2 linked regions of the Sporosarcina pasteurii genome follow. The main gene of each other region encodes a partner of the protein of the gene in region 2 in a complex. Links are inferred from orthologs where the notes say so. Each region holds a gene or a part of one and is shown on either strand. Other genes may lie near its edges.

Region 1 (4,178 bases), 2.6 Mb from region 2 along the record:
ATATTTCAAGTGGATCCCCCTCTCGAATTCGAAGCGTTCTCCGAATTTCCTTTGGGATAACGACCCTTCCAAGATCGTCAATTCTACGGACGATTCCAGTTGCCTTCATACATAATGCCTCACTTTCCAGGAAATTAACATATATCTTCTATTGCTTTCCTAGTATGCTTCATATGTGGGCAAATTATGCAAAATTTCCTTTAGACGGATTTCGATGTAGCTGTTTCCTTGGTAGAACCCGGAAGTAATTTCATTAATGACTCAAGTACATCGAAACCAGTTTGCTTTCCTGTATGCTTTTCATCAATAGTTAACAGAAGTTGGTCACCGTCCATAGAAAAACCAATCGCACGTCCAAATTGCATAGATTCACTTAATAATTTTGCACCGTCTGTTTTAGCTGTCCCTTCAGGCGTGAACCTCACTTCAATTTTTGATCTTTGCTTTTTAATCGACTCCACACCAGCAATGCGCCCCCATACTTTCAACCTTGCAATACGAAGGAGTAATTCAGCTTCAAATGGTAAATCACCGAATCGATCAATCATTTCATCTACAAGCTCATTATATTCCTCTTCGCTATCAATCGCCTTTACACGCTTATACATTTGAATTTTTTGAAAGCTGTCACGAATATATTCTTCTGGAATATAAGCAGTCATGGAAAGGGATACTTCAACATCAGGAATATCCGCTTTAACAACACCAGTTTTTCTCTCTTCAATCGCTTCTTGCAACATTTGAGAATATAAGTCAAACCCAACAGAATCGATAAACCCATGTTGTTGCGATCCTAATAAATTTCCCGCGCCCCTAATCGACAGGTCACGCATCGCAATTTTAAAGCCCGAACCGAGCTCAGTGAATTCCTTTATTGCTTGAAGACGATTTTCTGCCACCTCTGTTAACACTTTGTCACGCTGGTATAAAAAGTAACCATAGGCAACTCGGTTTGAACGTCCAACTCGACCACGTAGCTGATACAACTGAGACAAGCCCATTCGATCTGCATCGTGAACAATTAACGTATTCACATTTGGAATGTCAATTCCCGTTTCAATAATTGTTGTTGTTACGAGGACGTCAAATTCACCTTCCAGGAAACTTAAAATTGTTGACTCTAGCATTGTTTCACTCATTTGTCCGTGTGCATATCCAACCCGCGCATCAGGGACAAGTTGTTTAATTTCATCGACCCTCTTCGTCATATCCTCGACTCGATTGTATAAGTAAAACACCTGACCACCACGCCCCATTTCACGTTCAATCGCTTCTCGCACTAGGGCAAAGTTATGTTCCATGACATAAGTTTGAACAGGGAAACGATCTGCTGGTGGCGTTTCAATAACCGATAAATCGCGGACCCCTAACATAGACATATGCAATGTTCGAGGAATTGGCGTTGCCGTTAGTGTAAGCACGTCTACATTTGTTTTTAATTGCTTCAAACGCTCTTTATGCGTCACCCCGAATCGTTGCTCTTCATCCACAATTAGCAATCCTAAATCTCGATAAACAACATCTTTCGAAAGCAAACGGTGCGTGCCAACAATTACATCCACCGTTCCCGCTTTCAATCCTTTTAATGCTTCAGTTTGTTGTTTTTTCGTCCTAAAACGATTTAGCAGAGATACTTCAATCGGGAACCCCTCAAATCGCTCTTTCATCGTTTCATAATGCTGTTGCGCAAGAATTGTCGTCGGTACTAAAAAAGCTACTTGTTTTCCGTCATTTACGGCTTTAAATGCCGCACGTATGGCCACTTCCGTTTTGCCATACCCAACGTCTCCACATAGCAATCGATCCATTGGACGAATGTTTTCCATATCTTGCTTTACTTCTTCTATCGAACGTAGCTGGTCATCTGTTTCTCTATACGGAAACGCATTTTCAAATGAACGCTGTAAATCATCATCTTTCGAAAAAGCAAATCCTTTTTCGGATTCGCGTTGTGCATATAATTTAATCAGATCATCTGCAATATCTTTAACTGCAGCAGAAACCTTACTTTTTGTTCGCTTCCAAGACGTCCCGCCAAGCTTATGCAAGGATGGTTCTTTTTCACCTGAAGCAATGTATTTCTGGATTAAATCTATTTTATCCGTCGGTACATAAAGTTTATCGTTTCCTTTGAAATGAATTTCCAAATAATCTTTTTCGATGTTGCCTTGAGACATCTTTTCGATACCGATATATTTTCCAATTCCATGATGCGCGTGAACGACATAGTCACCTGGTTTAATTTCAGAATAACTTTTAATCCGCTCCGCATTAGACATTTTTTGTGTACGAGTCCGTCGCTTCGGTTTCGCTTTAAATAATTCAGCATCTGTAAGTACCGCTATTCTATGGAGTGGCAATTCGAACCCATTTGACAAACCACCGTCTAGAATAAAAACTCCGCCTGTCTCCGAAGGGTTTCCTGTTAAGTTTGCCTCTATATCATAGTCTTCAAGTATCGCTTGAACTTTTTTCATTCGTTCTATACCATCAGCAAGAATAAACACATTGTAATTCCCGTTCTGCCATCGTTCCATTTCACTTTTTAACATTTGCATCTGACCGTGAAATTCTTGCATCGGTTTACAAGAAATTGTCATCGTCTTGCTCACAGTAATTCCTGGAACCGTACGAATAAATAAAGATAAGTAAAGCTTGCTTTGCGACAGCATTTTATTGATTTCATCAAAAGTAAATGATAATTTTGCGGAATGAACAATTTTCCCTTCTTCAATAAGCGAAATAGACCATTCCTCTTCTTCTGCCTCTAATGACCCAAGCACTTCTGTAATACGCCCAATTTCATCAAATACGACAATCCCATCAGTGGAAAAATAAGTCCCTAATGATGTCGGTTGTTCTTCTGCAAAAGAAGCGTATTTTAATATATCCTCAGGAACGTTTCCCTCTTGCATTAATGCTATGTCGTTTGAAATATGCATCGTTAAAAGTTCTTTTGATTCTTCGTTTTTTATCTTTCTCAAACTTACCGAAAGCTCTTGTTCCAACCTGTCCGCAATGGACTTTAAATCACCTTCAGTCCAAACAAATTCTGTTGCGGGTAGTATAGAAACGGATTCTAACTTTCCAATAGACCGCTGATCCTCAGCAGAGAATATTCGGATTGAATCTACATCAGTATCAAATAACTCTATTCGAATTGGATTTTCAAGATGAAGTGGATATAAGTCTAGTATCCCACCACGTAAAGCAAACTCTCCAGGTGCTGTTACCATATCCTGTCTTGTATAATTCATTGCAGTTAGTTTTTCAATCCATAGATCTATATCGATTGTGTCATCTATCTTTGTCGACAAACGATTTTCTAACCAACGCTTCTTATGTGGTAATAATCTACGCATCCCTGCAATGGGTGTAATATATACACCTTTTCCAACACGGACCATATGATCGATCGTTTCAATTCTTTGCGCGCGCAATTCATAGCTCGATACAGAAAACTCTGCGGCTACCAATTCTTCCGCAGGATAAAGGTGCACATACGAATCGCCAAACATCTTTACCAAATTCTCGTATGTACGTTGTGCCTGCAAAAGATTAGGCGAAACAATAAGGATTGGTTTTTCAATCGATTGCTGAAGCGACTGAAGAAATACTGGCTTTGCACCACCCGATAATCCAGCGATTAATTGACCATCGTTCCCACTCTTCAATTCTTCTACGAGTTTATGGATGTCGTTTTGTTGTTCGTAATATTTAATAAGTGCTTTCAAGATTTCACACCTGTCTTTCATCTTTCTTATTCGTTGATGCCTTATGTTATCTAGTAATCTGGTAATCTATTTGACTTTATAATAAAGAGGTGAAATTCGTTTATTTTAATGCTCTCCGTACACCTTTGGATGAATTAGTTAAGCAGAAAAAGCTTTGAACGCCCTTAGCGTCAAAGCAAATACCTATTGTAACCACTTTTTAAGCGTATAATAGCTTGGTGACTGTTGTAAGATTTGCTCACACTGCTCACAAATACAACGTACAGTTAATGTGCCATCGTCCTTGTAGGCTAGGAATCGTTCCTCCTCTTCCTCTGCGTCCATCTTTTTTATAAGCGCGAGTGCTTCAGCCGCTGATTCAAATGGAAGTGAACCTACTTCGGTATCGCAGTGTCTACAATGATAATGAATCTTCACTTGACCACCTACCCCTTTTCTTTTCAG
Region 2 (3,579 bases):
TCTATCACTGATGCTTGGTTTTTATTTTCATCTTGTTTTGGTTTCTCTGCTTGGTTTTGATTATTATCTTGGTTTGGTTTCTCTGCTTGGTTTTGATTATTATCTTGGTTTTCTGTACTGAGATTTTCCAGTAACGTTAGCGCTTCGTCCATTGAAATTGCACCGTTCTCCAACATCGTCAAAATCCGTTTTCTTTTCTCTTGCATCGTTCATCCTCCTAGTTTGAGTTTCCTCAAGTTAGTAGTATATATACGACTTGTGAACCAAAAAGTTTCAATCAGCAACCGTTTCAGCATCTTTAATTATTTTCTTCATCCGCTGACGGTCACGCTCAAGTATCGGTTTTAAATATTTTCCAGTATAAGACTTCTCGACTTTGGCGACTTCTTCTGGTGTACCTGTTGCAATGATTTGACCACCTTTGTCGCCTCCTTCTGGTCCAAGATCAATAATATGGTCTACAGTTTTAATGACATCTAAATTATGCTCGATCACTAAGACTGTATTTCCTGTATCAACGAGTCGTTGGAGGACAATGAGTAGTTTCGCAATGTCATGTGCATGGAGTCCCGTCGTTGGTTCATCTAAAATGTAAATAGATTTACCGTTTGAACGTTTATGCAATTCAGACGCGAGTTTGACACGTTGCGCTTCACCGCCTGATAAAGTCGTCGCCGGCTGGCCAAGTTTAATATAACCGAGACCTACATCAACAATTGTTTGCAATTTCCGGCGGATTTTCGGGATGTTTTCAAAAAAGACGAGTGCATCTTCTACAGTCATCCCTAAGACATCTGCAATATTCTTTCCTTTATAACGTACTTCTAACGTTTCTCGATTATATCGTTTGCCGTGACAGATTTCGCATGGGACATACACGTCTGGCAAAAAGTGCATTTCAATTTTAATAATGCCATCCCCACGACAAGCTTCACATCTTCCACCTTTTACGTTAAAACTAAAGCGTCCCTTTTTATAGCCGCGTACTTTCGCTTCATTCGTCGCTGCAAAGACATCTCTTACATCATCAAACATACTCGTATAAGTCGCAGGATTTGACCTCGGTGTCCGTCCGATTGGGGATTGGTCAATTTCAATCACTTTTTCAAGTTCTTCTAATCCAGTAATCGATTTATGTTTCCCTGGCAACAGCTTTGCTCGATTTAGCTTTTGGGCTAACGTTTTGTAAAGCACTTCATTCACAAGCGTGCTTTTTCCTGAGCCCGAAACGCCAGTCACCGCAATAAACTGACCTAGTGGAATATCCACATTGACTTTTTTCAAGTTATTTTCTGATGCACCTTTAATTGTAATTTTCCGACCATCTGCTGGACGTCTTTCGAGTGGCAACGATATAAACTTCTTACCACTTAAATAATCACCGGTTAAAGAATCCGAATCATTCATCACATCATCAGGTGTACCTGCTGACACAACCGTTCCACCTGCAGCACCTGCTCCAGGCCCCATATCAATCAAGTAATCAGCTGCTAGCATCGTATCTTCATCATGTTCAACAACGATAAGCGTATTTCCGATATCTCGCATACTTTTTAAAGTAGAGATGAGTCGATCATTATCGCGTTGATGAAGCCCAATGGAAGGCTCATCTAAAATATAGAGGACACCTGTTAACCTAGAGCCAATCTGGGTCGCCAATCGAATTCGTTGGGCTTCTCCACCAGAAAGTGTTCCGGCAGCTCTCGATAAAGTTAAATAATCTAATCCTACATTAATCAGAAAGCCTAGGCGTTCTTCTATTTCTCTTAAAATTAATTCAGCAATTTGACGATCTTTATCAGATAGGTTCAAAGTTTTAAAAAAGTTATCTGCTTCCACAATCGAACGTTCTGTCACTTGCCCGATATGGACATCATTCACCTTTACCGCTAAAGACTCTGCTTTTAGACGGTACCCTTTACACGTTGGACATGGGCGCTGTGCCATATACTTTTCCATTTGGTCCCGGACATAATCCGAAGACGTGTCCCGGTAGCGACGTGCGATATTCGATAATACACCTTCAAAATAAATATCACTATCTCGCGTACCGCCAAATTCATTTGTATACTGAAAACGAATTTTTTCATTACCTGAACCGTGTAAAATTTTATTTAACTGATCGTTTGGAATTTCACTGATTGGGACATCCATCGCTATACCGTAATGGTTTGCGACTGTTTTCAGTAGTTCCGGATAATATTGTGAACTCGTCGGTTCCCACGGTGCAATCGCATGTTCTTCCAATGATAGAGAGTCGTCTGGGATGACGAGTAATGAATCCACTTCTAATTTTGTACCGAGGCCATCACATTCCCCACATGCACCGAATGGACTGTTAAATGAAAACATGCGTGGTTCTAATTCACCTATCGAAAAACCACACATTGGACAGGCATGATGCTCACTAAATAGCAACTCCTCACCATCAATCACATCGATGAGCACGGTGCCTTCTGCCAAGCGGAGTGCTGACTCTAAAGAATCACTTAAACGTCCGGCAATGTCTTCTTTTATTACAATCCTATCAATTACAACTTCAATCGTATGGGTTTTATTTTTATTCAACTCAATATTATCGTCTAAGTCGTACGTTTCGCCGTTGACACGAACACGAACATACCCTTCTTTTCGAATATCTTCAAAAAGTTTTGCATGCGTTCCTTTTCTCCCTTTCACAATAGGCGCAAGTACTTGAATTCGTGTTCGTTCCGGTAATTCCATTAAACGGTCAACCATCTGTTGAACCGTTTGGGAAGTAATTTCAATGCCGTGCTTCGGACAAACAGGCTTCCCGATTCGTGCATAGAGCAGACGTAAATAATCATAAATCTCCGTTACCGTACCAACCGTTGAACGAGGATTTCGACTCGTTGTTTTCTGGTCGATTGAAATCGCTGGTGATAACCCTTCAATAACATCGACATCCGGCTTATCCATCTGGCCTAAAAACTGACGTGCATAAGCGGAAAGAGACTCAACGTATCGCCGTTGTCCTTCTGCGTAAATGGTATCAAATGCTAGGGATGATTTTCCCGACCCCGATAAACCCGTCACAACGACGAGTTCATCACGAGGAATATTGACGTCTATATTTTTTAAATTATGCGCCCTTGCTCCTTGTATAACAATCTCCTTGTTTTTCATAATTAATTCTACCTTTCTGCCTTTAACTCTAAAATGGCATCCCTTAACTGAGCAGCTAGTTCGAATTGCAAATCTTTCGCGGCTTCTTTCATTTCTTTCTCAAGAACCGTTAACATAGACTCTTTCTCTTCTTTCGTTAGTTTCTTACCATGTGTAATTTTATCAAGATACGTTTCTCGTTCTTCCGCAACTTCTGTAGCACGGATTACTTCATGAATTTCTTTCTTGATTGTTTTCGGTGTAATGTCATGCTCTTTATTATAAGCCTCTTGAATTTCACGACGTCTTTCCGTTTCACTAATAGCTTTAGTCATCGAATCTGTCATGCGGTCTGCATACATAATGACATGCCCTTCTGAATTTCTAGCTGCTCTTCCAATTGTTTGAATTAATGAACGTTCAGAACGTAAAAAACCTTCTTTGTCAGCATCA

What was found. The genes of interacting proteins can lie anywhere in the genome.
Region 1: the proteins of uvrA (region 2) and mfd are in contact, whole or in part, in a crystal structure (PDB 4DFC), measured with the Escherichia coli proteins. The link is inferred for Sporosarcina pasteurii from one-to-one orthologs.

The regions. Positions count from the first base shown.
Region 1 is NZ_CP160452.1:64,923-69,100, reverse strand. The notes cover bases 1-4,065. They hold mfd (transcription-repair coupling factor), read right to left. Parts: upstream 3,735-4,065; coding sequence 201-3,734; downstream 1-200. Other genes in these bases: AB1H92_RS00310 (anti-sigma-F factor Fin), read right to left, coding at 3,918-4,065; spoVT (stage V sporulation protein T), read right to left, coding at 1-109. In the rest of the region: more of AB1H92_RS00310, read right to left, coding at 4,066-4,151. UniProt on the Escherichia coli protein: Couples transcription and DNA repair by recognizing RNA polymerase (RNAP) stalled at DNA lesions. Mediates ATP-dependent release of RNAP and its truncated transcript from the DNA, and recruitment of nucleotide excision repair machinery to the damaged site.
Region 2 is NZ_CP160452.1:2,672,127-2,675,705, forward strand. Bases 74-3,539 are described here. They hold uvrA (excinuclease ABC subunit UvrA), read right to left. Parts: upstream 3,148-3,539; coding sequence 274-3,147; downstream 74-273. Other genes in these bases: AB1H92_RS12830 (DUF4097 family beta strand repeat-containing protein), read right to left, coding at 74-206; uvrB (excinuclease ABC subunit UvrB), read right to left, coding at 3,156-3,539. Also shown: more of AB1H92_RS12830, read right to left, coding at 1-73; more of uvrB, read right to left, coding at 3,540-3,579. UniProt on the Escherichia coli protein: The UvrABC repair system catalyzes the recognition and processing of DNA lesions. UvrA is an ATPase and a DNA-binding protein. A damage recognition complex composed of 2 UvrA and 2 UvrB subunits scans DNA for abnormalities.